Regions from separate parts of the Actinoplanes sp. NPDC051405 genome, predicted to be linked through region 3. Evidence: riboswitches for the same ligand, from Rfam matches in the RefSeq annotation. Region 3 holds a riboswitch; each other region holds the start of a gene.

Evidence for each region. Region 3 has a riboswitch for cyclic di-AMP ahead of ACZ6S4_RS43835 (C40 family peptidase). Riboswitches for the same ligand answer to the same signal wherever they lie in the genome.
Region 1: another riboswitch for cyclic di-AMP. It lies ahead of ACZ6S4_RS44310 (C40 family peptidase); the one in region 3 lies ahead of ACZ6S4_RS43835 (C40 family peptidase).
Region 2: another riboswitch for cyclic di-AMP. It lies ahead of ACZ6S4_RS18885 (coiled-coil domain-containing protein); the one in region 3 lies ahead of ACZ6S4_RS43835 (C40 family peptidase).

What each region holds. Positions count from the first base shown of each region.
Region 1 is NZ_JBVJIR010000040.1:839-10,889, reverse strand. Features, by position in the region: gene ACZ6S4_RS44355 (HD domain-containing protein) at 1-651, opposite strand, end outside; gene ACZ6S4_RS44350 (MHYT domain-containing protein) at 695-1,621, opposite strand; gene ACZ6S4_RS44345 (GPGG-motif small membrane protein) at 1,826-1,969, opposite strand; gene ACZ6S4_RS44340 (metallophosphoesterase family protein) at 2,082-2,825, opposite strand; gene ACZ6S4_RS44335 (hypothetical protein) at 2,822-3,076, opposite strand; gene ACZ6S4_RS44330 (nucleotidyltransferase) at 3,078-3,662, opposite strand; gene ACZ6S4_RS44325 (dTMP kinase) at 3,790-4,644, shown strand; gene ACZ6S4_RS44320 (SDR family NAD(P)-dependent oxidoreductase) at 4,641-5,321, opposite strand; gene ACZ6S4_RS44315 (sigma-70 family RNA polymerase sigma factor) at 5,871-6,872, shown strand; gene ACZ6S4_RS44310 (C40 family peptidase) at 6,957-7,883, opposite strand; cyclic di-AMP (ydaO/yuaA leader) riboswitch at 7,931-8,065, opposite strand; gene ACZ6S4_RS44305 (DUF3817 domain-containing protein) at 8,276-8,602, opposite strand; gene ACZ6S4_RS44300 (hypothetical protein) at 8,644-9,105, opposite strand; gene ACZ6S4_RS44295 (DUF6158 family protein) at 9,195-9,452, shown strand; gene ACZ6S4_RS44290 (DUF1360 domain-containing protein) at 9,469-10,038, shown strand.
Region 2 is NZ_JBVJIR010000008.1:108,604-118,654, forward strand. Features, by position in the region: gene ACZ6S4_RS18870 (ABC transporter permease) at 158-1,054, shown strand; gene ACZ6S4_RS18875 (ABC transporter ATP-binding protein) at 1,059-1,835, shown strand; gene ACZ6S4_RS18880 (coiled-coil domain-containing protein) at 1,866-2,951, opposite strand; cyclic di-AMP (ydaO/yuaA leader) riboswitch at 2,955-3,104, opposite strand; cyclic di-AMP (ydaO/yuaA leader) riboswitch at 3,383-3,518, shown strand; gene ACZ6S4_RS18885 (coiled-coil domain-containing protein) at 3,524-4,540, shown strand; gene ACZ6S4_RS18890 (glycoside hydrolase family 65 protein) at 4,604-6,970, opposite strand; gene ACZ6S4_RS18895 (beta-phosphoglucomutase family hydrolase) at 7,017-7,754, opposite strand; gene ACZ6S4_RS18900 (ATP-binding protein) at 7,833-8,351, opposite strand; gene ACZ6S4_RS18905 (hypothetical protein) at 8,409-9,323, opposite strand; gene ACZ6S4_RS18910 (ABC transporter ATP-binding protein) at 9,419-10,051, opposite strand, start outside.
Region 3 is NZ_JBVJIR010000037.1:31,848-41,898, reverse strand. Features, by position in the region: gene ACZ6S4_RS43860 (epoxide hydrolase family protein) at 1-867, opposite strand, end outside; gene ACZ6S4_RS43855 (MarR family winged helix-turn-helix transcriptional regulator) at 930-1,346, shown strand; gene ACZ6S4_RS43850 (aminoglycoside phosphotransferase family protein) at 1,321-2,223, opposite strand; gene ACZ6S4_RS43845 (hypothetical protein) at 2,375-2,740, opposite strand; gene ACZ6S4_RS43840 (SRPBCC family protein) at 2,792-3,412, shown strand; gene ACZ6S4_RS43835 (C40 family peptidase) at 3,466-4,458, opposite strand; cyclic di-AMP (ydaO/yuaA leader) riboswitch at 4,473-4,610, opposite strand; gene ACZ6S4_RS43830 (M56 family metallopeptidase) at 4,746-5,669, opposite strand; gene ACZ6S4_RS43825 (BlaI/MecI/CopY family transcriptional regulator) at 5,666-6,034, opposite strand; gene ACZ6S4_RS43820 (cytochrome ubiquinol oxidase subunit I) at 6,110-7,504, shown strand; gene cydB (cytochrome d ubiquinol oxidase subunit II) at 7,514-8,494, shown strand; gene cydC (thiol reductant ABC exporter subunit CydC) at 8,491-10,051, shown strand, end outside.

The sequences.
Region 1 (10,051 bases), on a different contig from region 3:
GGCGACGGACAGCGGGGTGTCCGGGCGCCCGACCAGCTCACGCAGCTTCGGCACCAGCGGCCGGTACTTGATGGCCGAGCTGCGAGCCTTGTCATATGTGGTGTGGATGACCCCGACGCCGTTGTCGGTGAAGTCGGAGATCTTGATGATCCGGGCCCACGGGTCACGGTCCAGATTGTCGGCCACGTGGGCCCGGTACTGCTCGTGCTTGTCGCGTTCCGGGTCGTACTCCGGGTTGGTCACCGACCGGACCAGCTCGGCCATCCGCGGGTTGAACCGCCGGGCCAGCTCGGCCACCGCGGCGTCGGTCAGCGTCTGGTGCCCGAGCGTGGGGTCCAGGCCGGCCAGCTCGGCCGGATGGTCCTCGACGGCGTCGTGCAGCAGGGCCGCCGTGAGCACGTCCACGTCCCGGATGCCGTAGTAGCGGATGATCCGGATCGCGACCCGGAGCAGATGGTTCAGGTACGGCTCGCGGACCCGCCGGTCGTCGGCGTGCAGCCGGGCCGCCAGCTCCAGCGCCTCCTCCAGCTGCCGCCGGTCGTCGGGCGGGAACTCGAGCAGTTCGAGGGAGAACCGCTCGCGCAGACCCGCCTCGCCGTACACCTCGGTGATCGCGTGCAACGGCATCGACAGCAGCATCCTTGGCGCCATGCCGATCAGGTATACCGGACGCGGCCGCCGCGTGGGTCCGCGATCAGGAAGGGACGTCGATCAGCGGCTCGTCGAGCAGCGGCTTGGGGCGCAGCGGGACCGGGCGCGGCGAGGGCCGGGTGCCGGGCGACGGGCGGCTGCCGGGGGCGCGCCGCATGGCCGACATCGACGCCTGCTTGAGCGACCAGGGGTTCTCGGCGTGCATCCCGCGGCGCGGCACCCCGTCGCCGAAGGTGAACTCCTCGTCGGTCATCGCCTGCAGGGCGCTCAGCGCGACGCCGAGGATGAGGGCGGCGCTGACCAGCGTGATCGGCACGATCATCAGCAGCGGCTTGATGCCGCTGACGGCGGTGGAGACGGTCGGGCTGAGCTCGACGGACATGCTGGCCATGCCGGTGTAGTGCATGCCGAAGACGGCCATGCCCATCAGAAAGGCGGCGCCGGTCATCGCGCCCATGCCCTTGACCGAGACGGCGAACCAGAGCGCGGCGGCGCAGGCGACGACCGCGATGATCGCGGACGCGGCGACCAGGACCGGGTTGAAATGGATCTTGCCGGACACGTGCAGCCCGGCCATCCCGGTGTAGTGCATGGCCAGCACGCCGATACCGGTGAAGAAGCCCGCCACCGCGATCTTCGGCAGGCTGCGCCGGCCGTGCCCGACGACCATCAGCCCGAGGCCCACGGTGACCACCGACAGGCCCAGGCTCGCCATGGTCACCCAGGGGTTGTACCGCACCGGGCTCTGCGGCACGTCGAAGCCGAGCATCGCGGTGAAGTGCATGAGCCAGATGCCGGCGCCGCCGATCGAGAAGGCCGCGATGACCAGCCAGCGGTTGCGGCGGCTGCGGGAGCGGGCGCTGCGCGCCCGGCCGGTGGCGAGCAGGCCGAGGAAGGAACCGAGAACCGCGACCAGGTACGCCGCGATCGGGTTGAAGGCTCCGTAGGTGAAGTGATGGACCTCGGCCACTTTGTCGTCACGCCCTCACGAACATCGGGAACAGTTCGCTGAGGATTGAGCCATAGGTCCGATGTGGGACATCGCACCTCGTGTGCGTCCCGCTACGCAAAGAGAACCGGGGCCACCGTATGACTGCCTGCGAGAGGTAGCCATACGGCAGCCCCGGTGCGGTCGTCGTGACCGGTCAGGAAACTGCCGGGGGGTAGGAGGGTTTTAACTGAAGATGCTGACGCCGCCGGGGCCGACGAGAAGACCGACGACGATGAGGACAACGCCCCAGAGGATCTGCCGCCGGAACAGCGCGAGGATGCCGGCGACCACGAGGATGACTGCGAGGATCCAGAGCAAAAGTTCCATGTCGATCTGGTACCCGAGCGCCGAAAATCCAAAACCTGGGGTCCCGGCAACCACATCGGCCCCGTTCCTGCCCTCGACGGGGCGGGAACGGGGCCGGTCGGCCACCGCGACGTCAGACGGTCGCGAGACCGGCGTCGACGTCCTCCGAGAGCAGCTGGTAGACGTTGTACGCCTGCTTGATCACCGGGTGCGCCACGTTGCGGACTGGCACGCCGCCGGGCGTACGGCCCCGCTCACTGCCGTGGTGCGCGTGCCCGTGCAGGGCCAGCGCCGTCGGGGCCGAGTCGATCGCCTGACCCAGCAGGTACGACCCCAGGAACGGATAGATCTCGAGCGGCTCACCGACCAGCGTCTCGGGCACCGGGGCGTAGTGGGTCAGTGCCACCAGGGCATCGCAGTCGAGCCCCCGCAGCGCCGCACCGAGCCGCTCGGCGATCGCCTCGGTCGTACCGACGAAATTCTTCATCTCGCGCTCGCCGAACGAGCTGGCGCACGCCCCGGCGAACCCGCCGCCGAAGCCCTTGGCGCCGGCGATGCCGAGCCGGTGACCGTTGATCTCCAGGACGGTCGCGTCGCCCTCCAGCACCGTCATGCCGGCGTCGCGGAGCACCTCGCTGAGCGCGTCCTGCTGGTCACTCTGGTGGTCGTGGTTGCCGAGCACGACGACGACCGGTACGCCCAGGTCGCCGAACTCGGTCGCCATGCACTTGGCCTCCTCGACGGTGCCGTGCCGGGTCAGGTCCCCGGCGATCAGCAGCGCGTCGGCGGCACCGGGCAGCTGTTCGAGTGCGGGCCGGTAGCGGCCCAGGACGTCCTTGTCGACGTGGACGTCGCCCACGGCGGCGATCCGGATCATGAGATCTCCTCCACCTCGCTGGGCGCCGCGGCGCGCACGATGCCGATGTCGCAGGCGATCTCCACGTCCGGGAAGTTCGCCGTGATCTGCCGGCAGATCTCGTCGCGCCGCTGGGCGCTCTCCACCTCGCCGCCGAGCACCAGCAGGTGCTCGCGACGTTGCAGGGTGATGCCCTGCTCGGCGATCGCGCCGTTCTCGGTGAGCAGGCGCTGGATCTCCGCCTCCACGTATTCGTCGAGCTGTGGTGTCATCTCAACCCCCCACTGTCAGACGTGCTTCCCCCGGCTGTGCGACCACGTCCAGGCGGTCGAGCAGGACCAGGAACGCCTCCGCGTACGGCGACTTCGCGGTCTCCTCGCGGACCCTGTCCCAGTCGATCTGCTCGCGCAGGGACCGGGCGACCGGCAGGCCGGTGGCGAAGTCGCAGTAGTGCTGGGTGTAGCTCAGCAGCTTGTGCACCATCAGCTGGGTCGCCGACAGCACGGGCATGTTGATCGCCTCGACCGGGCGCATCACGGTGTCCCGCAGCGTGGCGTCGGTCACCGGCGACTCGACCGGGCGGTAGATGAGGTCCACCATCCGGCCCTCGTCGAAGACCTTGACCAGCCAGTCCTCAGGTGGCTGCTCCACCTCGAAGCCGACCGCGGACAGCTCCTCGAGCGCCCGGGCCTTGTCCTGCTCGCGGATCAGGAAGTCGACGTCGTGATCGCTGGAATGCCCGCCGTGGGCGTAAACCGCGAAGCTGCCGCCGAGCGCGAACGGGACTTCCGCCTGTTTGAGCACGGAGGCAACCCGTTTGAGCGTGTTGACCAGGCCCTCGTCCACCCGGTGCGGCATGGCGGTCTCCCTGCGTCGATTGATGTGCGTTTGGCACTTCCGGTCTACCCGGAGCCGGATGCCTTCACACCAGCAGCACGCCTCGGGCCGGAACCGAGCGTGACTGGCCCGGGTACCGTTGGTGGGTATGGTCCCTGACCTCGGTTCCGCCCGCCCCGCTTTCGACGATCAGCACCCGGTCCGGCACCACCCGGTCACCGCCGTCCGCCCGCTGCGCACGGTGGCGCTGGTCGGCATCGACGGCTCCGGCAAGACCACCCAGGCTCACCAGCTGGCGACCGCCCTGGCCGCCCGGGGCCTGCCGGCGACGTACCGGCGCAACGCCGGCGGCCGCCGCTGGTTCGGCCGGCTGGCCACGGCGCTGGGCCGGCGCGACGGCGAGCACCTGCTCGGCCGTAAGGCGATGCTCTTCGTCGAGTCGGTGCTGCGCTGGCTCGCGATCCTGCGCACGCTGCTGCGCCGCACGGTCACGGGCGAAATCGCGATCATGGACCGGTACGCCGTCTGCCAGTACGCGAGCATCCGCGCGCACGCCAAGACCCCCCGCCCCGAGCGACTGAACAGGGCCGAGCGCCGCGCCCGCCTGGCCTACCGGGTGTTCCCCGCGCCGGACGTGACGTTCCTGCTGGCCGTGGATCCCGCCGTCGCGTACGAGCGGATCGAGCGGCGAGGCTACGACCACGAGGAGATGGACTACCTGCGCGCGGCTACCGCTGCGTACGAGTCCCTGCCCGAGCACCCCACCTTCGTGGTGATCGACGCGAACGGCACTCCGGAGCAGGTGCAGCAGGCTCTGCTGGACCATCTGCGGGCGTGGCTGCCCGCGCCGGTGCCGGCGGTGGTTCCGCTGCCCCGGGTGCCTTCCGGCTCGCGGGGACCGGCGACGATGCTGGTCGCCCACGCCCGGGCGCTGCTGGTGACCGTGGCGACCCTGGCCGCGGCCGCCTCGGTGCTGACCTACCAGCTGGCGGAGGGCTTCTAGGCCCGGCCGTAGACGGGGATGGCGGCACCGCTGGTCGGCGCCGAGCCGTCCCCGGCCAGGAAGCCGATCACCTGGGCGATCTCGGCCGGGGTGACCCAGCGGGAGAAGTCGGCGGCCGGCTGGGCGGCCCGGTTGGCCGGCGTGTCGATGACGCTGGGCAGCACGGTGTTGCAGCGCACCCCGCTCTTCTTGTATTCGACGGCGACCGCGTTCGCGAAGGCGAGCACCGCGGCCTTGGCAGTCGCGTACCCGGCCGCTCCGGCGAACGGGGCGACCGCCGCGCGCGACGAGACGCACACCACCGAGCCGCCGCCGGCCGCCACCAGGTGGGGCAGGGCGGCCGCGGTCACCAGGTACGTCGGGCGCAGATTGGACCGTAGGATCGCCTCGAAGTCCTCGATCGGCGTCTCGTGCACCAGCCCGCCGCCGGCATATCCGCCGGCCAGGTTCACCACCGCGCGCAGCGGTGCGTCGGACTCCGCGGTTGCGACGGCCACCGCGGCGGCGACAGCATCGGGGTCGCTCAGCTCGGCCGTGACCGAGACCACATCTTTCGGCAGTCGATCGGCACCGGCCCGGACCGGGGCGACGACGCGCCAGCCCTGATCGCGCAGCACATCGAGGATGGCCCCGCCGAGCCCGCCCGCTCCACCCGTAACCAGCACACTGCGCTCCATACCGTGAACCGTAACGGTGTGTTTTGCGTCACGGTCGCCGGGACTCGATGGAACGGCCGGGGCGGCCCGCCGAACGGCCGTCATTCCCGCGTGGGTCACCCGTACGGGCGAGTGAACTGGGGCTTGTCGTGCCGCATCGTGGCAGGTGGTCCCGTTCGCGGTCGGCGACGGGAGCTTTCGCCGTGGCGTTTGGGTCAAGCCGGACGGCAACCTGTCGATGCTGGACGTGAACCCAATCGGCTACCAGCCCGTACTGGGTAGTGATGAGCATCGCAGCGGAATCCGTGATGCCCGTCGCTGTGACGAAGAGGGGCCGATGGTGTCATGAAGCGGGCACAGGGTATGCGTCTCATCACGCATCCACCGGCGGGTGCTGCTCCGAATACCTCTGCGAGAGCCCTCTTCAGTAAGTATGCACGCGGCTCTCAGCTGATGCTCAGACACTCGTGACACTTTCGACTCACCAGCCGGAATCAGCGCAGGGCGCCAACTGTTCAGGTATGTGTCAGCACCGCAATGCATGAACTGCGGACGTTACGGGGAGGGCTGATGGACGCAGGTATTGCCCGTAACAGGGTTAGTGAAGGCAATGAGGGGACCGTGGGCAACGTGGAGAAGAACACCGTGATGAGGACCGACCAGGTCGCCGAGGAGCGCGACCTCGTCGGAGTCTACCTGCACGAAATCTCCCGGACGCCGCTGCTGGATGCTGCCAGGGAGGTCGACCTCTCCAAGGCAATCGAGGCCGGCCTCTACGCCGAGCACCTGCTCGACACCGGCGAGGTCCGTCGCGGCGTGAGCCGGGAAGAGCTGGAGCGGCTGGTCACCGAGGGCAAGCGGGCGAAGGATCTCTTCATTCGCGCCAACCTGCGACTGGTCGTGTCGATCGCCCGCCGTTACGTGCGCTCGGGCATGCCGATGCTCGACCTCATCCAGGAGGGCAACACCGGCCTCGTGCGCGCCGTCGAGAAGTTCGACTACGAGCGTGGCTACAAGTTCTCGACCTACGCGACGTGGTGGGTCCGCCAGGCCATCAGCCGGGCCATCGCCCAGCAGGAGCGCACCGTGCGCCTGCCCGTGCACCTGGTCGAGGACGTCAACCGGATGCGCAACGTCACCCGCCAGCTCGTCCGCGAGCTCGGCGCCGACCCGGAGCCCGCGCAGGTCGCCGCGGCGCTGGGCGTGACGGTGGAGCGCGTCACCGAGCTGACCCGCTGGGCCCAGGACACCGTGTCCCTGGACACCCCGGTGGGCGACGACGGCGACACCAACCTCGGCGACCTGGTCGCCGACAGCGACGCGCCGTCGCCCGAGGAGATCGTCCTGACCGCGCTGGAGCGTCAGCGCATCGAGGGACTGCTGAACCACCTCGACGACCGTTCGGCGGGCATCATGCGCGCCCGGTACGGCCTCGAGGACGGTCGCGAGCACTCGCTGACCGAGGTGGCGTCGCGGTTTTCGCTCTCTCGGGAGCGCATCCGCCAGCTGGAGATCCAGGCGCTCGGCCGGCTGCGTGAGCTGGCCCGGGCCGAGGGCCTGCAGGCCGCGTAAGGCAACCGCCAGTACGGCGAAAGGCCGGTGACCCCTCAGGGGACACCGGCCTTTTCTCGTGCCTGCTGAAGCGGGTGACCCGGCTCAGGTGACCCGGCCGTAGCCGTTCGGGGTCATGATGTCGATCGTGCGCTTCTTGACGGGCTGGCCCGCGCGGGAGGCGTCGATGATCTGGCCACCGCCGACATAGATGCCGACGTGTCCGTTGCTGCGGTAGAAGACCAGGTCGCCCGGCTTGAGCTCGGACCGCGAGATCCTGGTGGTCGCGCTGTACTGCGCTGCGGCGTTGTGTGGCAGCGACTTGCCGGCGGCCCGCCAGGCGGCGGAGGTCAGGCCCGAGCAGTCGTAACCGTTCGGCCCGTCCGCGCCGTAGTCGTACATGACGCCGAGGGCGTTGTAGGCGAAGGTGACGGCCTTACCGGCGGAGCCCGCGATGGACGGGATGTTGCCGGTGTACTTGCTGGCCTTCTCGGTGGGCGAGCCGTAGGCGGCGGTGCGCATCGCGTACAGCTTCTTGAGGTCGCCCTCGATCTTCTTCTTGCGCGCGTTGAGGGCCTTGGCCTCGGCTTCCTGCTTCTTCTGCGTCGCCTTGAGGGCGGCCTGGCGCTCGGCGAAGTTCTCCGTCGTCGCGCGGTACTCCGCGATGTCACGGCCGCGGCTGCGGGAGATCTGCTCGAGGATGCTCATCCTGTCCATGAGGTTGTCCGCGCCCTCGAGCACGACGTTCATGGTGCCGATGTTGCCGGTCTTGTACGCCGACGCCGCGATCGCGTCCATCTGCGTGCCGGCGGCCTCCAGCGCGGCCTTGGCCGGGGCCAGCGATGCGGCCAGCTTCTTTTCCTGGTCCTTGGTCTGCTTGAGGCTGATGTTCATCTTGTTGTACGACTCGACGACGTCCTCGAGCTGATCGGACGCCTTGTCGATCTTCTTCGTCAGCTCACTCGTCGACGGTTCCGCGTGTGCGGCGGTCGCGGTGGTGCCGGTGATCGCGATCGCCAGGGCGGCAACCACCAGCGCACGGAGCCTCGTGCGGGCGTGTGGCAACGGTTTGTGGCCTTTCTTCCGCTCGGGCCGCCTACCGGGTTAGCTGACGGGTTCGGGGCGGGAAGAAGGCCCCTACCGCTCGCGCGGATTCACCCCGGTGCTGCTTCGGTTGGTTCCCCGGTTCGTCGTGGCGGAGGCGGTGACCGTGGGGGATCTGGTCGTCCGTTTCCGCCGGCGAGGATTCGGCGGCGTTGGCCGGCGCCACCGAGGGTGTGGCTGCGGACCGGACCAACCGCATTAACTTATCGGCGCGCGGCATTAACACAAGAGCCCGAAGAGTGACTTGCGCCAATGATCACAAATAAGAGAATGATCCCGATAACGGCGGGCAACAAATCCGTTCCGCAGCGTTACTTTTTCTACTCTGCCATGGCCGGCGGCGAAGTGCGCGTGGCCGGGACCCACTTGTGCGAGACGACCCGTTCGGCCCAGAAGGAGAGGAACGGGATCGTGCCGGCCAGCATCACCAGCAGCATCCGGCCCAGCGGCCAGTGTGCCCGGCGGCTCAGGTCAAAGGCGGCGACCAGGTAGACCATGTACAGAAAGCCGTGGAACGGGCCGATGGTGGCCACCACGGTGTCGTTGTCACCCAGGTACTTCAGCGGCATGCCGACCACCACGAGCGCGATGAGGACCACGCCGACGATCCAGGCGATGATCCGGTAGCGGGTGAGGGCTCCCTGCATAGTGCACGTCCTTGAACTCGCTGGAACTGGGCGGTCTGGACTCAGCCGGCGCTGGCGCGACGGCCGGGATAGTCGCTCGGCCGGGCTCCGGGGTGGGCGGCCAGCCAGCCGAGGTAGTCGTTGTAGGCGGCGAGCTCGGGATCGTCGTCGTCGGCCGGCGCCACCTGCGCCACCGGTACGCGGACCGGGCGGCGCACGGTCACCGGGGCGTCCTGCCGGGGCACGGGCTGCTGCGCCGGCTGCTCCTCCGACTGCGGCTCGGCCTCTGCCGGCCCGTCCTGCTCGGCGGCGCGGGCGGCGCGGCGCTCCTGCTGGACCTCGCGGTACCAGATGAACACCACGAAGACGGCGAACACCGGCCATTCGAAGGTGTAGCCCCAGCTGAGCGAATTGCCGCCGGTGGCCCGGCTGAACTGCCACCAGCCCAGGGCCAGGAATCCGGCCACGAGCACGAGCGCCAGGATGTGGCGCGCGATCCACGCGGGGGTCCACAGCCCTTTCATGTCCCTCAGCGTACCGGCGGGTTTGGCGGCAGGGCGCACGGGCAACCCCTTGCAGCAAGCACTGAGCGACCGAGGAAGGGAGCGCCGTCATGACCGACGCCCGGCTCGACTCCGCCGGCGACGAGACCGTCGTCTCCGAGAACGGCATCGACCCCGCGGGGCTGGCCGACGACGATCTGTTCCGTGAGCTGGCCAGCCTGCACCGCACCCGGCTGCAGACCCTGCGACACGGCCCGGACGCCGCCCTGGCCAACCATCTGCGGCGGACCGAGGAGCTGGAGAACGAGTACCTGTCCCGGTACGCCGGCCGTGAGGTCGATCCCGGCCGGCTCACCCAGGACTTCTGAGAGGAACCCGGATTTCATGATCTCCTCGGTACGCGGCCGGCTGAACCGGCTGCGGCGGGACTACGCACCCCACGAACACCGGCCGCTGGACGGTTACGTGGCCACGATGGGGGCGTTTGGACTGCTCGCCGGCAGCCTGGCCGCCGCGGCGAAGCTGACCGCGCGCCCCGTACCGGATCGCCCGGCCACCGCCGACATCGTGCTGATCTCCATCGCGACGCACAAGCTGAGCCGGCTGATCGCCAAGGACGCGATCACCAGCCCGCTGCGCGCGCCGTTCACCCGCTATGCGGCGCCGGCCGGCAGCGGTGAGATCAACGAAGAGGTACGCGACCAGGGCAGCACCCTGCGCCACTCCGTCGGTGAGCTGCTGAGCTGCCCGTTCTGCCTGGCGGTGTGGGTGGCCACCGGGCTGACCAGCGGTCTGGTATTCGCACCCCGGCTGACCCGGCTGGCGGCCACCGTTTTCACCGCGACGGCCGCGTCCGACTTCCTGCAGATGGCGTACTCCCTGGCCAAGGAGGCCGCGGAGGGTGACCACCAGAGCGACGAGGAGGACCGGCCGGCGCTGGCCCAGGCGGCCTGATCCCGGCACGAGG
Region 2 (10,051 bases), on a different contig from region 3:
CGCCAGGACGCAACGGTTGCGTTCCGGCGCTAGTTCGGCTACTTTCGGGGCTGACGTCGATACGACGCCGTTCCATCGCGGCACACTGTTTAGTGTGTTCCCGCGCAAGTCATCCAGGTCCCCCATCCCCAGCGGACCGACCAGATCGGAGCGCCCCATGCCTCAGACGGCGGTCGCCGATTCCGAGACCGGCCTGACGCTCAAGGAGCTGGCCCGTAAACACGGGCTCAGCGCCGCCGGGAAGCTGCCTTCCCTGCCTGAGTACACGCGTCAGCTCTGGGCGTACCGGCACTTCATCGCGTCGTACGCCAACGCCAAGGTTGCCTCGTCGCTCGGCAAGACCCGGCTCGGTGTCTTCTGGCAGGTGCTGACGCCGCTGATCAACGCGGCTGTCTACTACTTGATCTTCGGCGTGATCCTGAACACGAAGAGCGGCGTCGACAACTTCGTCGCGTACCTGTGCACCGGCGTGTTCATCTTCGGCTTCACCCAGTCCACGGTGTCGGCGGGCATCCAGGCGATCACCGGCAACCTCGGGCTGATCCGGGCACTGCACTTCCCGAGAGGCAGCCTGCCCCTGGCCATCACCATGGTCGAGGTCCGCAACACGCTCGCCTCGCTGGCCGTGCTGATGGTCATCGTGGTCGGCTTCGGTGAGCCGATCACCCTGGAGTGGCTGCTCATCGTGCCGATCTTCCTGCTCCAGGCCGTGTTCAACGCCGGCCTGGCCCTGGCCGGCGCCCGGCTGGGCAGCAAGATCCCGGACGTCCGGAACCTCATCCCGTTCGTCATGCGGATGTGGCTCTACCTGTCGGCCGTGCTCTACCCGGTCACCCGCTTCACCGACCACCTCAGCGGCTGGAAACTGACCCTGGTGGAGGCGAACCCGATGCTGGTGTTCATCGACCTCATGCGGCACGCGCTGATGGAGGACGTGCCGCTCGCGGCGAGTCCCACGGTGATGTGGCTGGAGGCGCTCGCCTGGACGTTCGTGGTGGGTCTCGGGGGTTACGTCTACTTCTGGCGCGGAGAGAAGGGCTACGGCCGTGGCTGACAACATGACCGGCGGCGACCGGCGCGATCCGACGGTCATCGTCGACGACGCCCACGTGGTCTATCGGATCCAGCAGTCGGCGACCCCGGGCACCGGCAGCCCGCTCGCCAGCTTCAAGCGGCTCGTCACCGGCACCAAGCCGGCGACCATGCGTGAGGTGCACGCCATCAAGGGTGTGAGCTTCGTCGCGTACAAGGGTGAGGCCGTCGGCCTGATCGGCACCAACGGCTCAGGCAAGTCCACGCTGCTGCGGGCGATCGCCGGGCTGCTGCCGGTCGAGCGCGGTGCGATCTACGCGGCCGGCCAGCCGTCCCTGCTCGGCGTCAGCGCGGCCCTGATGAACGACCTGCCGGGTGAGCGCAACGTGGTCCTGGGCTGCCTGGCCATGGGCATGTCCCCGGCCGAGGTCAAGAGCAAGACCAAGGACATCATCGACTTCTCCGGCATCAACGAACGCGGTGACTTCAGCTCGCTGCCGATGCGGACGTACTCGTCCGGCATGGGGGCCCGGCTGCGGTTCGCCATCGCGGCCGCCAAGCAGCACGACGTGCTGCTCATCGACGAGGCGCTGGCCACCGGCGACGCGAAGTTCCGCCGGCGCAGTGAGCAGCGGGTCCGGGATCTGCGCGCGCAGGCCGGCACCGTGTTCCTGGTGAGCCACAGCGAGCAGTCGATCCGCGACACCTGCGAGCGGGCCATCTGGCTGGAGTCGGGCCTGATCCGCGCCGACGGCCCGACCGATGACGTGCTGAAGGAGTACGAGGCCTACGTCAAGCGGTAGGCCCCGCACTCCCGTGATCAGCGCATCAGGTCAGCGCATCGACAGGTGCACGTGGTTGGTGTGGTCGCTGCTCGGGTCGCCACCGGCGCCCGAGTACGACTTCCAGCCACTGCTGGGCAGCCAGATCCGCCGGAACCAGATGACATAGAGCACACCCAGCCGGCCGGCGTTGTTGATGAAGTAGTTCGCCAGCCGGTTGCCGTAGTCCCGGCTGGCCCCGGTCGCGTCGCCGCCGAAGCCACCCTTGTCGGCGGCGAAGTCACAGGCCCGGCCCTTCGGATGCTCACCGCTGTTCTGCTGGCGGAAGCAGGCGACGAAGCGGGTGAAACCGTCCTTCTTCGCTTCGTTCATCGCGTGCAGGGTGCGCGGCGTGATGCATCCCGAGGTGGTCGGGTCGTTGGCGCTGCAGGACTCGCTCGGCAAGGAGCCGTCCGAGTTGCGTGGCGCGGCCGCGGCCAGCGCACTGCTGCCGCCGTCACTGGAGGAACCGCCGCCGGACGACGAACTGGTGGACCCACCGTCGGCCGCGCTGGCGGCGTTGGCGGCCTTGAGCGCGTCCTCGGCCTGGTTCTTGCGCTTGGCCATGACGGTGAGCTGGCGCTGCTGCTCGCGGACGGCGGTGTCGATCGCCGTCTTGGCCTGCGCCTGCTGGTCCCGGCTGTCCTTCAGGTCGCGCACCGCACGGTCCTGCTTGACGGCGATGGTCTCCAGGGTCTGCGCCCGGTCCAGCATGCTGCCGGTGGAATCGGCGGTGATCATCGCCGACATCGGCCCGAGCCGCCCGGTGCGGTACGCCCGCTGGACGATCTCGTCCAGCGCCGCCTGCTTGGGGCCGAGCTGGGTGTCGAGCTCCTTGAGCTTGGCGGTCAGCTGCTGCTGGCGCTTCTTGGAGCGGTCCAGTGCCTCCTTGGCCTCGACGAAGCCCTTGGACGCCGCCTCGAGCTGCTTGATGAGGGACTTCGAACCGCCCTCGCCGTCGTCGCCCGAGTCGCCCGGCGCGGCGAAGGGGCGGGGTGCGGCGGTGGCGGAGGTCGGGGCGGCGAGCGCCAGCCCCGAGGTGGCGACGAGGACCGCGAGCACGGTCGCTAATCGCCGGCGGACAGGGTTGAGCCTCACGAACATTCCTTCCGTCGGCCGCCGACCGAGTTAGCTGACGGGTTCGGGACGGAAGCGATCCCTACCGATCGCGCGGGGGTGCGCGGATCGGATTCACCCCATTACTCAAGTGGTTCCCCGGCTCGCCGTGCGGCGATTAGGCGGCGGTCTGCGCTGAGACCGTGACGAACACTACCCATCAATGCTAGGAATCGACAGTCGTCACACGGTGCGCAATGGATCGTGCACTGATGGTGAGCAGTTGCCGGAAAGAATGCAACGACTCACATTAATGCGTCGTTACGGGCTATGACCTGCGTCATTCCATCGAGCGGTGACGGAAAGTCGTTGCCCGGTAACCCTTTTACCGTTCGCGGCAGCGCTGTCAGTTCGGCCGTTGTCAGGTAAGCTGGCCGCCGGTCACTGCCAGAAGGCGCTGCCCCCAAGGCGCCGGCAGCCCACCATCTAATCGTCGCAAGATGAGCCGGGGAACCACAGAACTACCGGGGTGAATCCACGAGTCAGTGGTAGGGATCGCTTCCGTCCCGAACCCGTCAGCTAACCCGGCCGGTGGTCACGCGGAAGGATTCTGAATGACGGCAAGACCCCGCCGGTGGCTGATCCTCGCCCTGGCACCGCTCGCCGCGGTCACGATGATGCTCGTGCCCGCATCCCCGGCGAACGCCGGTCCGGACGGCACCAACTCCACCGCCGACGACGGCGACGACAACCCGCTGCTGAACGACGTGCTGGACTCCACCGGCCGGCGCTATCTGACGGCGAAGGCGGCGGTCGCCAAGTCGACCAAGACCCAGCTCGGTCTCGCCCTCAAGGTCAAGAACGCCGAGGCGAAGCGCGACCTGCTGCTGCCCGAGGTGGGCGCGGTCGCCGCTCAGCAGTACCGCACCGGCGGCATCTCGACCATGGGCTTCCTGCTCAACACCACCAGCCCGGACGGCTTCCTCAAGAAGGCGGTCTCCCTGGAGGAGATCAACGCCCTCAACGACGGCAAGCTGCGCGAGCTGGACCAGGCCATCGACGAGGTGACCGCCAACAAGACGCGCCTGGACCAGGAGGTCAAGGCGCAGAAGCAGAACCTCGCGCTGATGGAGAAGCAGAAGGAGTCGGCGGAGAAGGCGCTGGCCCAGGTCGGCGGCAAGTCGGTGACGGGTGGCTTCGTGGTCGCCAAGTCCCGGGTCGCCGCCCCCGCACCCCGCAACTCCGACGGCGAGTTCGGCCCGGAGTCCTGCAACGTCGACGACCCCACCACGGGCGGCTGCATCACCGCGCGGACCTTCCACATGTACAAGGAAGTGAAGAAGGCCAAGTTCAACCGGTTCGTCGGTTGTCACCGCAACGGCGGCCCGTTCGAGCATCCCAAGGGCCGCGCCTGCGACTGGTCCCTGCAGAAGAGCGGCTTCGCACCCTGGCACAACCAGGACACCCGGGAGTACGGCAACAACCTGATGGCCTTCCTGGTGCGTAACGCCGACCGGCTCGGCATCCTCTACGTCATCTGGAACAAACAGATCTGGTTCCCGGCCACGGGCTGGAAGTCGTACCACGGTCCCAGTGATCACACGGACCACGTACACGTCTCGATGCTTTAGCGCGGCAAGCGCAGAGAAGCCCCCGTCCTCCTCGCGGAGGACGGGGGCTTCTTCGTTGCGGAATCAGACCCCGGTGGCCCGGCGCACCGGGGCGCGACCGGCCGGCTGGCTGGGCGCGGGTCCCGTCGGCGGCGCCGGCGGGATCGGCAGCACGACCGGCTTCACCTGGGTGATGGTGACCTCTTTGCCGTGGTGCAGCAGGTCCAGACGCGCCGAACCACCGCCGTTGCGCAGCGAGTAGGTCACCTCGTCGGCCGTGACCTCCACCCGCAGCCGCAGGCCGCGCCAGAGCAGCGAGAACTCCAGCGCGTTGATCCGGCTGGGCAGCCGGGGCGCGAAGGACAGCTGCCCGTTGAAGTCACGCATGCCGCCCAGGCCCGCCACCAGGGCGATCCAGGAACCGGCCAGGGACGCCACGTGCACGCCGTCCCGGGCGTTCTGGTGCAGGTCGTGCAGGTCCATCAGGGCGGCCTCGCCCAGATAGTCGTGGGCCAGCTCCAGGAAGCCCACCTCGGCGGCCATGACGGCCTGGATGCAGGCCGACAGCGACGAGTCCCGCACGGTACGGGCGTCGTAGTACGCGAAGTTGCGGGCCTTCTCCTCGGGGGTGAAGGCATCACCTCGCAGGTACATCGCCATGACCAGATCGGCCTGCTTGACCACCTGCTTGCGGTACAGGTCGAAGTACGGGTAGTTCAGCAGCAGCGGGTACGCCTCCGGCGGGGTGTTCTCGAAGTCCCACTCCGCCAGCCGGGTGAAGCCCTCCGACTGCTGGTGCACGCCGAGCTCCCGGTCGTACGGGATGTGCACGGAAGCCGCCGCGTCCCGCCACGACGCCGACTCCTCGTCGTCCACGCCCAGCTTGCGGGCGAGCTCCGGGTGCCGCTTGGCCGCGTCCGCCGCGGCGAACAGGTTCTGCTGCGCCATCAGGTTGGTGTAGACGTTGTCGTCGACCACGGCCGTGTACTCGTCCGGGCCGGTGACGCCGTCGATGTGGAAGCGGCCGTGCCGGTCGTGGTGCCCGAGCGAGCGCCACAGCCGGGCGGTCTCGACGAGCAGCTCCAGGCCGTAGTCGCGCTCGAAGTCCAAGTCGCCGGTCGCCGAGACGTAGCGCCGCACGGCGTCGGCGATGTCGGCTCCGATGTGGAACCCGGCGGTGCCGGCCGGCCAGTACGCCGAGCACTCCTGCCCGCGGATCGTGCGCCACGGGAAGGCCGCGCCCTGCAGGCCGAGGGTCTGCGCGCGCTCCCGGGCAAGATCCAGAGTGGAGTGCCGCCAGCGCAGCACGTCCGCCGCGGCGGCCGGCTGCGTGTACGTCAGGGCGGGCAGCACGAAGGTCTCGGCGTCCCAGAACGTGTGACCGTCGTATCCGGGGCCGCTGAGGCCCTTGGAGCCGATCGGTCGTTGCTCGGCCCGGGCGCCGGCCTGCAACGTGTGGAACAGGCCGAAGCGGACGGCCTGCTGCACCTCCGGGTCGCCCTCGACCTTGACGTCGGAGTGGTCCCAGAACGCGTCCAGGTATTCCCGCTGCGCCTCGACCAGGCCCTCCCAGCCATCCAGCCGGGCGCTGGCCAGGGCCGCGCCGACCTGGTCGCGCACCGCGGGCAGCGAGCGGTTGCTCGACCAGCCGTACGCGGCGATCTTGACGACCCGCAGCTTCTGGCCCGGCTCCAGCTTGCAGGCCACCGTGGTGCGCAGCCAGTCCGGGTGGCCCTCGGTGGTCACCGCGTGCTTGCCCGGCGTCTCCACCACGTGCTCCATCGCCGCGGCCATCCGCAGGTCACTGGCCTTGGTGCGGTGCACGAGCAGGCCGCCGGTGCGCTGCTCCAGCATCTCCTCGGCCTGCAGCGGGTGGTCCAGCACCGCCGCCACCCGCGGGTCCTTGCTGGTCGCCGGGAGCTGCTCGTTGGCCACCAGCTCGGACTGCAGGATCAGCCGGGCGGAGGCGTCGAGCGGCTCCACCTCGTACAGGAAGGCGACGATGGCGCGGTGGGTGAACGACACCATGCGTACGGTGCGCACGCGGATCGCCTGACCGGAGGGTGAGACCCACTCCACGATCCGCTCGAGCGTGCCCGCGCGCAGGTCCAGCGAACGCTCATGGGAGCGCAGCTCGCCGTAGCGCACGTCGAACGGCTCGTCGTCGACGAGCAGCCGCATGAGCTTGGCGTTGGTGACGTTGACCATCGTCTGGCCCGACTCGGGGAACCCGTAGCCCGCCTCGGCGTACGGCAGCGGCCGCAGCTCGTAGAACGAGTTGAGGTAGGTGCCGGGCAGGCCGTGCGGCTCGCCCTCGTCCAGGTTTCCCCGGATGCCGATGTGGCCGTTGGCCAGGGCGAAGACCGACTCGGACTGAGCCAGCACATCCAGGTCCAGCCGGGTCTCCCTGATGTGCCAGGGATCGACGGGGTAGGCCCGTTCACGGATCACGGTGGTGCCTCTCGCAACTGAGAAAGGAGAAAGTCTGTAAGGGGAATTACTTGAGGAGCTCGGCGAGATCCTGCACGACGATGTCGGCGCCGTGCTCGCGCAGTGCGTCGGCCTGGCCGGCCCGGTCCACGCCGATCACGATGCCGAAACCGCCGGCCTTGCCGGCGGCCACGCCGGCCAGAGCGTCCTCGAACACCGCGCACTGCTCGGGGGCCACCCCGAGCAGTTTCGCGCCGGCCAGGAACGTGTCCGGGGCCGGCTTGCCCGGCAAGTGTTGCTCGCGGGCGGTGACGCCGTCCACGCGCACCTCGAGCAGCTCCGCGATGCCGGCCGCCCGCAAGACGTCGGCACAGTTGGCACTGGCCGACACGACGGCGCGGCGCAACCCGGCGGCCTTGGCCGCGTGCAGGTAGTCGACCGAGCCGGGGTAGACCTGTACGGCGCCTTCCTGGATCTTCTGCAGGACCAGGATGTTCTTGCGGTTGCCGATGCCGTTGACGGTCTCCGCGTCGGGACCGTCGTCGGGCGTGCCTTCGGGCAGGGTGATGCCCCGCGAGGCGAGGAACGTGCGAACCCCGTCCGCACGTTGCCGGCCGTCGACGTACTGGTGGTAGTCGGCGCCCGGGTCGAACGGTACAAACGGTTGTCCATGGTGCCGGGACCAGGTCTGGAGAAACGCGTCGAAGGTCTGTTTCCACGCCGCGTTATGCACCAGGGCGGTCTGCGTGAGCACGCCGTCAAGGTCGAAGAGGCACGCCGTCACATGAGGAGGTAGTCCAAGCACTGGCCCAATGTAGTCGCCCCGGATGGCCGACACGCCTCAATGCCCTCGATCACATTTCCACGGCGTTTCATTCAGCGTTCAGCCGGCTGTCGCGCCCTCGTTGACCAGGCCAGACAGGGTATTGCGGCCAGGCAGGTGTACGCACAGTTCGATAGTCGTGCCAATTGGGCCGGTCGCCATCGTCACTTCGTCGCACAGTTGGTGCGCCAGCCAGATGCCCCGGCCGCCCACCTCGAACGCCTCGGGCACGTTCGGCGGCCGGCGGAACTGCTCCGGGATGCCCGGCCCCGAGTCGGTCACCGTGCAGCACACCGTCGTCGCCGTGACCGACAGCACGATGCGACCCTGACCACCGGCGTGCAGCACGGCGTTGGTGATCACCTCGTTGATCGCGAGGACGAAGCCGTGCAGCCGGTCGGCGAGCAACCCGGTGTCCAGCCGCGCGGTGACCTCGTGGCGGACCACGGTGATCTCGTCGCGCCCGAACTTGCGGTCCAGCAGGGTCGACCCACCGGCCGGAGAGTGCACGGGGGTGGCGTCCGGCGACTCCCTGTCCGGAGCCGGACGCAGCACATGCTGGTCGACAGTCTCTTCCACCGCCGATCAGCCTACGCTGCGTACCGCCTCCGTGGCAGTCAAGGAACCGGTAATAGATCAGAACAGATTCGACAGGGTCCGCAGGATCTCGGCGTAGAAGTTGCCGTCGATGTCCCGGTACAGGCTGAACTTCATTCCCGGGCTACCGAAGAACGGCCGCAGGGTCCACGCCAGCTGGGTGCCGACGAAGCCGAAGAGCAGGATCCAGACGTACAGCAGGGTCATGCTCGGCGGCGTCGGCTGGCTCTCCTTCGGCGGCCGGACCGGGCGCGGGTGGTGCGAGATCGGAGTCAGCATGTAGCCCGGCGGCACCACGGGAGCCGCCTGTACGGGTGCCGGCGCCGGAGCGGTGAGCGTCGCGGTCCCGCCGCTGCCGTTGGCCGGCGTGGTGGCCGTCGCGCCGGCCGGCGCGAGCGCGGGACCGGCCGGGGCCTCGGCCGGCGTCGCCTGCTGCACCGCGGGCTTCTCCGGCGCCAGCAGGCCGTTCTCGTTGAGCACCCGCATGCCGCCGGTCAGGAAGCGCAGCCCGACCAGGGCCGACAGCGCCAGGATGGCCACGTTGAGCAGCTTGAAGAACCCGTAGTCGGGCGCGGTGATCAGGAAGAACAGCGCGATCGGGGCGAACGCCACGGCCAGCATCGCGGTGACCGTCAGCGCCACCATGACCAGCGCCAGCGACTGCCGCACCGAGAGCCGGGCCCCGAAGACCAGGTTGAACAGGTAGAGGGTGGGCAGGCAGATGGCCAGCGTGACCAGGAAGAGCAGCGGCAGCTTCACCGCCGAGGTGAGGGCCATCAGCACGCTGTGGAACGAGCCGAGGACCGCGCCGTAGCAGGCCAGGGCCACCACCGAGCTGAGCAGCATCTGACCGGTCAGGCGGTTGAGGGACCGGTCCTCCACCACCTGCTGCCAGATGCCCTGTCTGTCGCGCAGGATGCGTTCGATCACCAGAAGTCCGGATCCGTTGGCCACGTCCGTCCCCTCCTCGCCTCAACGACGTCGATACGCCATCGCACCGACGTAGGCGGGACGATAGGCCATCCGGTCAAGAGAAGCGAGAGGGGTTTTCAGCGCCAACCGACATCGATGCGATCGCCGCGCTCGTCGAAGAAGTGCAGGGCGTCCATCCGTACGTTGATCGCCAGCGGATGCCCCGGCGACACGGCCGGGTACGGCGCCAGCCGCACAGCCAGCTCCGCGGGCCGCCGGTGGTGCCGGCCCGGGTCGCTGAGCACCGAGGCCTTCTCGGCCTCCTCCCGCTCCAGCACGGCCTTGTCCGTACGCCCGGTGAGCCGCTGCAGCGCTCCCCCGATCCGCCGCACCACGCCGGTCTCGGAGTCGGTCTCGGTGACCGCCTTGCCCAGCTCGTCGACGACCACCGCGGTCGCCCCGATGTCCAGGAAGGCCAGCGACTCGTGCCCGTGGTGCTCGAGGTAGCGGATGCGTCCCTGCAGCACGTCGCCCGGGGTGTCCGGGGCGACCGGGGTGAGCGCCTCGGCCCGCATGCCGACGACGATGCGCTCACCGTGGTAGTGCGAGATCGCCCGCGCCCGGATGTCGTTCCACGGCAGGTAGAGGGCCTGCTCCCCGAGGTTCAGGGCGATGTAGCGGTCCAGGTGCACGTAGACCGACGCCTCGAGCAGGTTCATCCGGGGCGCGCCCAGGAAGGCGGCGACGTAGAGGGTGGCCGGGCGGCCGTA
Region 3 (10,051 bases):
GCCGCTCTCCTTGGCGAGCCGGGCCGACGAGCCCGCCGTCCGGGTGAACCAGTAGATCGACACGTCGGTGAGCAGGACGTCGTCGCTGATGGTGGAGGCCGGGTCGACCCACTCGGTGAACTTCTCGGCGATCCAGGCCAGCTGGCCGACGGGCGAGTCGGTCAGCGCGTACGAGATGGTCTGCGGCCGGGTCGCCTGCAGCACCTGGTAGCCGGGCCGGTTGGCGGCGAACGCCGCGGTCCGCTCGGCGCGATCGCGGTCCTCGCCGGTCAGGCCGGTCGCCGGGCCGGGCGTGGGCAGGTAGTTGACGTGTACGCCGACGACCCGTTCGGGGACGGCGGCGCCGAGTGCGCGGGCGACGCCGGAGCCCCAGTCGCCGCCGTGGGCGCCGAAACGCGGGTAGCCGAGCCGGGTCATCAGCTCGGCCAGGGCCCGGGCGATGCGGTTCAGGTCCCAGCCGCGCTCCCCGGTCGGCCCGGAGAAGCCGAAGCCGGGCAGCGACGGCACGACCAGGTGGAAGTCGTCGGACAGCAGGCCGGTCAGGGCCCGGAACTCCAGCACCGAGCCCGGCCAGCCGTGCAGGAGCAGCAGCGGCAATGCGTCCGGGTCGGCCGAGCGGACGTGCAGGAAGTGGACGCGCTGGCCGTCGATCTCGGTGCGGAACTGCGGGAGCTCGTTCAGCTCGGCCTCGTGCCGCCGCCAGTCGTAACCGTGGCGCCAGTGCTCGGCGAGTTCGCGTACGCGGGCCAGCGGGATGCCGTAGTCCCAGCCGGCGCCGGGCAGCTCGTCGGGCCAGCGGGTGCGGTCGAGGCGGTCGGCCAGGTCGTCGAGGTCGGTCTGCGGGACGTCGATCCGGTACGGCACGATATCGTTCATACGACTAACGTTAGTCGCACTAACGTTAGTCGGGCAAATGTTAGAGTCGGCCCATGGAGCACCTCCCCAGCTGGCTGCTGACCCAGACCGCCGCCCACGCCGGCCGCCTGGTCACCGAACGTTTCGCCGAGGTCGGCGCGCGCGGCTACCACTACCGGCTGCTGGAGACCCTGCTCGACGGGCCGGCCAGCCAGGCCGACCTGGGCCGGCGCACCGGCATCCACCTCAGCGACATGGTGGCGGTGCTCAACGAGCTGACCGCGGACGGCTACGTCGAGCGCAGCCCGGACCCGGCCGACAAGCGCCGCAACGTCGTGACGATCACCGGCCGTGGCCGTGAACGCGCCCAGGAGCTGGCCGCCCGGGCCGACGCCATCCAGGACGAGCTGCTGGCGCCACTGACCACCGCCGAGCGCGCCGAGCTGGTGCGACTGCTGAGCCTGGTCAGGAAAGGCGCGGCGCCAGCTTGAGCGCCACCCGCAGCGCTTGACCGGGCCCACCCGCGCCACCCTCCGCGTGCCACACCTCGGAGAGCACCGCCTGCACAAAACCCCAGGCGACCACCCGGTCGACGGGCATGCCGAGCCCGTCGGCGAACTGCTCCACCCGGGCCGGCAGCAGCTCCAGCACCGGCTCGTCACCGTCGAACGGGTTGTAGAGCACCGCTCCGACCTCGTAGCCGGGATCGCCGAGCACGCCGTGCGGGTCGATCGCCAGCCACGGCTCCCGGACCGCGGCCAGCACGTTCTCGTGGTGCAGATCCCCGTGCAGGACGACCCGCTGCGAGGCGGAGGCGCACAGGTCGGCCAGCAGCGCCCGGGCCTGCTCGACCAGTCGCCGCGGCACCGGGTCATCGCCGGGATACCGGGCCAGATGCGCGTCGAACGACGCGACGCGGGAGGACAACTCCTCCAGCACCAGCCCCTCCGGCGCCGGCCGGTGCAGACGCCGCATCATGTCGACGAGCACGACCGTGGCCTGCTCGTCGTGCTCGCGGACCAGCGCCCGCAGTGTCCCGCCGGGCTCGGCCCGCTCCAGCAGCAGCGCACCCCGGTCGTCGTCGCGGGCCAGCACCTCGACCGCGCCGCGGCCGCCGAAGAAGCCGAGCGTGTCGGCCTCCATCGCGACATGACCGGCCGCGGCCAGGCCGAGCTTGAGCACGGCCGGCGACCCGTCAGCCCGCCGCGCCGGCGCGACATAGTTGAAACTCAACGGGTACGGCGCACCGACCGTCAGCCCCCACTCCCGGGCGACGTCCTCGACCAGGGCGGGCAGCTGCGCGAGCCAGCGCCGGCCGTCGTCGCCCCAGTTGCCGGTGACGTTGCGGACGAAGGCAGCGGGAAACATGCCCCCAGTCTCGCAGCATCATGATCGGACACATCGGAGCCCGCGGTGTGCGCTCGCCGTCGCGACCGCGGACCGAGATGCGGCCTTGACGGCTATGTCGCTCGGGCGGGGCCTCGCCGGCTCCTGACGAAGTCCATGTATTCGTCGCCGGCTACCGCGTGGTTGACCAGCGGTCGGAGCGGGCGCCGGTGAGGCGTTCGGCGAGCGACATCGCTTCTTGCTCGTCCTCACTGCGGCCGATTTCCCGGCCCTCGCCGACATATGCCTCGTCGACCGGGTCGAGCGAGATGAGGTTGGGCAGGTCGCCCACCTCGTCGTCATCCGGGTCTCGCACGGTGTGCAGCGAGACCCGGTACTGCCCGCCCACGGGGCCGATCTCCACCCACCGGATGGCGGGCTCGCCGCCGATCACGGTATCGCCGAGGAACTGTTCGATGCCGTTCCCGCGACGCAGGGCGCCGGTGGCGAACTGCTGGGCCGATCTCTCCTCATACCAGCTCTGGCTTATATAAGTCACGGCTGGCATACTGGCTCGCGTCCAGAACGGCGCGGCATGAGGAGGACCACCATGATCGAGATCGCTGAGCAGCTCGAGGCCATTCGGCGCACCGTCAGCAGGGGCCCGATCGAGGGTGGCGAACGGGTCACCGTCCTGCTCGGCCGGGTCTATGACGGCGCGGTCGAGGACGTCTGGGCGGCCCTGACCGACCCGGAGCGGATCAGGCGCTGGTTCTACCCGGTCAGCGGTGACCTGCGGGCCGGCGGCAAGTTCCAGCTGGAGGGCAATGCGGGCGGTGACATCCTGGCTTGCGAACCACCGCGGTTACTGCGGCTGACCTTCGGCGGGCCGCTGAGCCTGGTGGAGCTGCGCCTGTCCCCGGACGGCGCGGAGCGGACCCGGCTCGAGCTGGAACACACCGTCCCCATCGAGATGGCCCGCAGCGGCGCGGGGGCACTCTATGTCGGCCCCGGCTGGGACGGCGCGTTGCTGGCTCTGGGGCTGTTCCTGCAGGGTGTTTTCGCCGAGGACCCGGTCGCCGCGGCCAACTCGCCGGAGGCCCGGGAGTTCACGCTGCGGTCGGTGCACACCTGGGTGAGTGTGATCGAGGCGTCCGGCACCGCGGGACCGGAGGACATCGCCGCCGCGAAGGAGATGGCGCTGGCCCAGTTCGCCCCGGAGCAGCCCTGAACGGAGAAAGCCGCCACGGAGGTGGCGGCTTTCCGTCGTGCGTGGTGCGAGCCTCAGCCGGTCGGGCGGCGGATGCCGGTGATGGCCCCGCTGCGATCGATCGACGCCATGCGGACGTGGTCGCCCGTGTGCGGTGCGTGCACCATCGTGTTGCCGCCGACATAGATGCCGACATGATGGACCGGACTGCCGTAGAAGATCAGGTCGCCCGGCTGCAGCTGGCTGCGGCTCACCGCCCGGCCCGCGTGGATCTGGTCACCGGTGAAGTGCTCCAGGTGCACCCCGGCCACCGCCCAGGCCACCTTGGTCAGGCCCGAGCAGTCGTAGCCGCCCGGCCCTTCCGCACCGAAGACGTAGGGCTTGCCGATGAGGTCGCACGCCTTCTGCGCCGCCCGGCCACCCTTGTCGTCGGTGTAGTCGACCGGGCACGGGCCGGTCTTGAACGGACCGTCGGAGACGCCGCTCGCGCCGTACGCCCTGATCCGCAGTTTCTGCAGCTCGTCGACCTTCTTCTGGATGTCCTTCTTCTGCTGGGCCAGCGCCTTGTCGCGCGCCGCCACGGCTTTGGTCAGGGTGTCCAGGTCGCGCTTGTCACCCGCGAGCTGGTCGCGCAGCTTCGCGGCGCCCGAGACCGACTCACGCTGGTGCCGGCTGATCTGGTCGAGGAACGTGAGCTTCTCGGTCAGAGCGGTCGGCGAGCCACTGACCACCATGGCCTTCATGGCGCTGGGCGAGCCCTGCATGTAGGCCTTGCCCGCCATGTTGCCCACCTGCGACATGGCCAGGTCGACCTCCAGCTCCAGCGGTGCGAGCCGTTTGTCGATCTTGCGGAGCTGGGCCTGGTTCTTGAGCAGCTGGTTGTGCACGTTGTTGTACTGCTCGATGACCGGTTCCAGCTTGTTCCACTGCTCGTCGATCTGCTTTTCGATGCTCGACGGGGACGGTGTCGCATTCGCCACCCCGGGAGTGAGAAGAATCCCGACCGCGATGACGGCGCAGGCGATGCTGCGCAGAATTGCGGCGCTGCGCGCCTCAATCCGTTTCACGTAGGTGCAGTGTCCTTTCTTCCCTCGGCCGCCGACCGGGTTAGCTGACGGGTGCGGGCGGGAAGCGCGCCCGGCCACCGTGCTGCTGGTGGCTTTACCCCAGAACTGCTGGGTCCCCGGTTCGTCTCGCGACGATTAGGCGGTGGCCCGTCAGTTCGCCCGGGTTGGGACGAGGGGGGACTGCCGAGCCGGGCATTACCGTACTCCCGATCAACGACGAATTGAACCCGGCGGTATCAGGACACACTGCGCCGAACATTGATTGACGCAGCGTAAGAAATTGGCCGTCAAAGCGGCCATGCCGAGAGCGCCCGGTCCAGCCATGGCAACACCAGAATCACCGTGGGTAACACCACCAGACCGACCGCGCCGGTGGCCGCGGCCAGGGTCAGGCCCACGGTGACCGGGCGCGGATCACTGATATTCAGCCGGTCGAGCCGGCGCCGGCGCTCCGCTGCCGCGCTGCCCAGCTCGGCCGGGGCGTCCGGGCTGACCGCGTCGCTGAGCAGCGCCAGGGCCGTACGCAGCGGCGCCGAACCGCACCGCCGCCGGGCCGCGTCGTCGGCGACCATCTCGAGCAGCAGGTGTACGGCGTCGAGCGGCGCCCGGCTGCGCAGTGGCCGCGGCACCGCCCGGTAGAACGCGGTGAACGACTCCATGACCACGTCGTGCCGGTGCCGCAGGTGGGTCTGCTCGTGCGCGATGACCGCGGCCACCTGCTCGGCGTCGAGCACCCGCAGCGCACCGTCGCTGAGCACCACCCGCGGCGAGCGGCCCGGTAGGCAGTACGCGAACGGCAGCGGCCCGTCCAGCACCCGCAACCCGGCGGGCACCTCGACCGGCAGCTCACCGTGGCGTTCGGCACTGTCCAGCAGGTCGACCAGCAGCCGGTGCCGGGACCGGCGCGCCCGGGACCGGATGCTCACCCGGACGAGCGACACCAGCAGCCGCACGATGATCACCGTGGCCACGACCAGCGCGAAGATCAGCGCCGCGGCCCCCACCGGACGGTCGGAGCCCAGCTCGCTGACCAGCTCCTGCGGCCCGGCCAGGACCACGCCCAGCGCGCAGAGCACCCCCGTGAGGGTGATGCTCTGCCACAACGCGACGGCGGCCGCGGGCGCCCGGTCGGTCCAGCGCGCGCCGGCCAGGATGCCCGGCACGACCAGCGACAGGGCCAGCCCGAGCGCGCCGAGCAGCAGGGCGGTCACGGCGCTACGCCCGGGTCCTTCCGTGCCGCCTCGATGGCGGCGGTCAGGGCCGACGGGTCGATCCGGCCGACGAAGTGGGCCAGGGCCGCGTCGCGGACGCCGTCGGGGGCCGCACTGAGGGCGTCGAGCATCAGGGCGGCGGTCATCTCCTCGCGCGACTGCGCGGGGGCATAGCGGTACGCCCGGTCGGCGCGCTGCTGGGTGACGACACCCTTCTTGGCCAGCCGGTCCAGCACGGTCATCACGGTCGTGTACGCCAGCTCGCGGTCGCGGCTCAGCCGTTCGTGCACCTGGCGCACGGTCAGCGGCTCGCCGGCGTTCCACAACTGCGTCATGACCTCACGTTCGAGGTCTCCCAAAGCCATGTGACCCACTCTACTGCACAGCGTCGTACTACGGGGCGTAGTATCTACTACGGAACGTCGTAGAGGGGGCCATCCGTGGACGTGCTCGAGCTGACCCGGCTGCAGTTCGCGGTCGTGACGATCTACCACTACTTCTTCGTGCCGCTGTCGATCAGCCTGGCCGGCACCGCCGCGGGCCTGCAGCTCGCCTGGCTGCGCACCGGCCAGGAGCGTTACCTGCAGCTCACCAAGCTGGTCGGCAAGCTGCTCATCGTCACCTTCGCGGTCGGCGTGGTCACCGGGCTGGTGCAGGAGTTCCAGTTCGGCCTGGGCTGGAGCAACTTCGCCCGGTTCTACGGCGACGTGTTCGGCCCGACGCTGGCGATCGAGGGCATGCTCGCCTTCTTCCTGGAGGCGACGTTCCTCGCGCTCTGGTACTTCGGCTGGGACCGGTTGCCGCGCAAGCTGCACGCCGCCACCATCGTCATCGTCGCGGCCGGCACCGTGATGTCCGCGTTCATCATCCTGGCCGCCAACTCGTTCATGCAGAACCCGGTCGCGTACTCGCTGGACCCGGTGACCGGGCGGGCCCACCTCGACGACTTCGGCGCGCTGCTGCTCAACAAGGTCAACCTGGCCGCGTTCCCGCACACGCTGGCCGGGGCGGTCATGGCCGGCGGGTCGCTGCTGCTGGCCATCGGCGTGTGGCGGCTGCGGGCCGGGGGTGAGGCGGCATTCCGTACGCTGGCCCGGCTCGGTGCCTGGCTGACGCTCACCGGTGGCGCCCTCACCGCCCTGACCGGCGACCACCTCGGCAAGGTCATCACCGAGGTGCAGCCGATGAAGATGGCCGCCGCCGAGGCCCTGTACGCCACCACCACCGGCGCGCCTTTCTCCGTCTTCGCGGTCGGCGGCCCGGACGGCGGCGAGCCGTTCTTCAGCCTGGAGATCCCGCGGCTGCTGTCCATCCTGGCCAAGGGCGACCCGGGCGCGACCGTGCAGGGCATCGACGATCTCCAGGCCCAGTACGCCGCCCAGTTCGGCCCGGGCAGCTACATCCCGATGATCCCGGTGGCGTTCTGGACGTTCCGGCTGATGATCGGCATCGGCATGCTGGCGGCGGCCGTCGCGGCGTACTACCTGTGGACCACCCGGCGCGACCGGCAGGCCCACCGGCTGCTGATCCGCTTTCTGCCGCTGATCCCGATCCTGCCCGCCGCGGCCAACACGTTCGGCTGGATCTTCACCGAGACCGCTCGCCAGCCCTGGCTCGCGTTCGGCATCTCCCGGGTCGCCGACGGCATCTCCCCCGGCCTGACCAGCGGCGAGGTGCTCGTCTCCCTGACCGGCTTCACCGTCGTCTACGGCATCCTCGCCGTCGTCTGGCTGCGGCTGGTCCGCCACCTGTCCCGGCAACCGCTCGAAGCCGCCGCGCCCGCCGCAGCCGCCGGCGAGCAGGCCCCCGAGCGCGAACCCGTCCCGGTCTACTGAGGAACTGCCATGATCACTGTCTGGTTCGCGCTCGTGGTGCTCTGCTGGGTGCTGTTCTTCGTCCTGGAGGGCTTCGACTTCGGCGTCGGCCTGCTCTCCCCGGTCGTCGGCCGCGACGACCACGAGCGGGGAGCCGTCGTCCGCACCGTCGGCCCGTTCTGGGACGGCAACGAGGTCTGGCTGGTCGCCGCGATCGGCGTGACCTTCGCGGCCTTCCCCGACTGGTACGCCGCCCTGCTCTCCGGCCTCTACCTGCCGATGGTCGCCCTGTTGCTGCTGCTCGCCGTCCGCGGGGTGGCGCTGGAGTTCCGGGGCAAGGGCGACGGGCCACGCTGGCGCCGGCGCTGCGACGCGGCCCTGGCGGCCAGCTCGGCCGGCATCGTGCTGCTCTGGGGAGCGGTGCTGGGCGTGCTCACCCACGGCCTGGCCCTCGGCCCGGACGGCCAGGTCACCGGTACGGGTCTGAGCCGCAGCACCGCGGCCTTGCTGAGCTGGCCGGCCCTGGCCGGGGCGGGTGCGGCCCTGTTCGCCGCCCTGCTGATCGGGGCGATGTTCCTGACCCTGCGCACCACCGGCCCGGTGCACCTGCGGGCCCGCCGGCTCGGCGTCACGCTGGCCACCGGCGGCACCGCCGTGCTGGCCGCGATCGGCTTCGCCACCGAGTCGCGGCCGGCGCTGGCCGCGGCCGCGCTCTGCCTGGGCATCGCCATGCTGGCTCGCAACGGCCAGGAAGCACTGGCCTTCGGCGGTACGGCGCTGAGCATCGCCGGCGCCGTCGTCACCGTCTTCACCGTGCACGGCGACGTCGTGCTGCGCAGCACGCTGGACCCGGCCTGGTCGCTGACCATGACAGGCGCGGCGGCCACCGACTCGGCGCTGCGGCTGATCAGCGTCGTCGGCGTGGTGGTGCTCCCCGGCGTCCTGGTCTACCAGGCGTTCTCCTACTGGGTGTTCCGGCGCCGGGTGGCCAGCGAGCGGGTGCCGTCATGAGCCGTGGACCCCTCGACCCCCGGTTGCTGCGGCACGCGCGCTCCAGCCGTACCGGAATCGGGATCTCGGCCCTGCTCGGCGCCGGCCAGGCGGCCGCGACGGTGGCCGTCGCCGTCGCCCTGGCCCGGATCGTCACCGGCCACGACGCGCTGGCGCTGCTGGCCGCGGCCTTCGTGCTGCGGGCCGCGCTGACCTGGGCGGAGCAGGTGGTGGCCCAGCGTACGGCGGCCGCGGTCACCGACGAACTGCGCCGCTCGGCGCTCGCGGCGGCGCTGGACCACGGTCCCGCCTGGGTGGCCCGCTTCGGCGGCAACCGGCTCACCGCCGTGCTGGGTAGCGGCCTGGACTCGCTGCGGCCGTGGTTCTCCGGCTACCTGCCCGCGCTGGTCCTCGGCGTGGCGCTGCCGCCGCTGGTCATCGTCGCGATGGCCGTCACCGACCTGACGTCGGCGCTGATCGCCTTGGTCACGCTGCCACTGATCCCGGTACTGGGCGCGCTGATCGGCTGGGCGACCCGCGAGCGGGCCCAGCGGGCCTGGGAGGCCGATGCCCGGCTGGCGGGCCACTTCCTCGACGTCGTACGCGGGCTGGCGACCCTGCGGGTGTACGGCCGCGCCGACCGCCAGACCACCGTGGTACGCGACATGACCGACCGCCACCGCACGGCGACCCTGCGGGTGCTGCGGGTGGCGTTCCTGTCCTCGACCGCGCTGGACCTGGTCGCCACGCTGTCCGTCGGGCTGATCGCCGTCGAGGCCGGGCTCCGGGTGGCCGCCGGCGACCTGACGCTGGGCCCGGCGTTGCTGGTCATCCTGCTCGCGCCCGAGGTGTACCGGCCGCTGCGCGAGATGGCGGCCCGCTACCACGCCAGCGCCGACGCGTCGGCGGTCATCGCGGACGCCGACGAGATCCTGGCGCCCTCCGACGCTGATCCTGCGTTCCTGCCGACCGGTGCGGTGCTGGCCGCGGCTCACGACGGGCGCTTCGGCGCCGGCGGCGACCGACCGGCCGTGTACGCCGCCCGGCTGCGGGTGCGGCACCCCGGATCCACCGTGGACGCGCTCAGCCTCGACGCGCTGGCCGTCCGCGAGGGAGAACTGGTCGCCCTGCGCGGACCGTCGGGTGCCGGCAAGACCACGGCACTGCGGGTCCTGGCCGGGCTGCAACCGGCGGTCACGGGACGGGTCGAGCTCAGCGGTCCCGGCCTGCTGTACCTGCCCCAGCGCCCGACCCTGCCGCACGTCCGCACGGTCGCCGACGTGTTCCCCGGGACCGGCCCGGACGCGGTGCGCGAAGCACTGCGCACGGTGGGCCTGGACACCGAGGTGGAACCAGCGACGGTGCTGGGCGAGCACGGGGCCGGAGTGTCGGCCGGCCAGCGGCAGCGGCTGGCGCTGGCGGCTCTGCTGCGGGCGGCCGGGCGCGCACCGGCGGTGCTGCTGCTCGACGAACCGACCGCGCACCTCGACGCGGAAGCCGAGCGGCTGGTGATCGGGCGGCTGCGGGCGGCGGCGGATCAGGGGTGCGCGGTGCTCGTGGTCGCGCATCGGCCCGGGC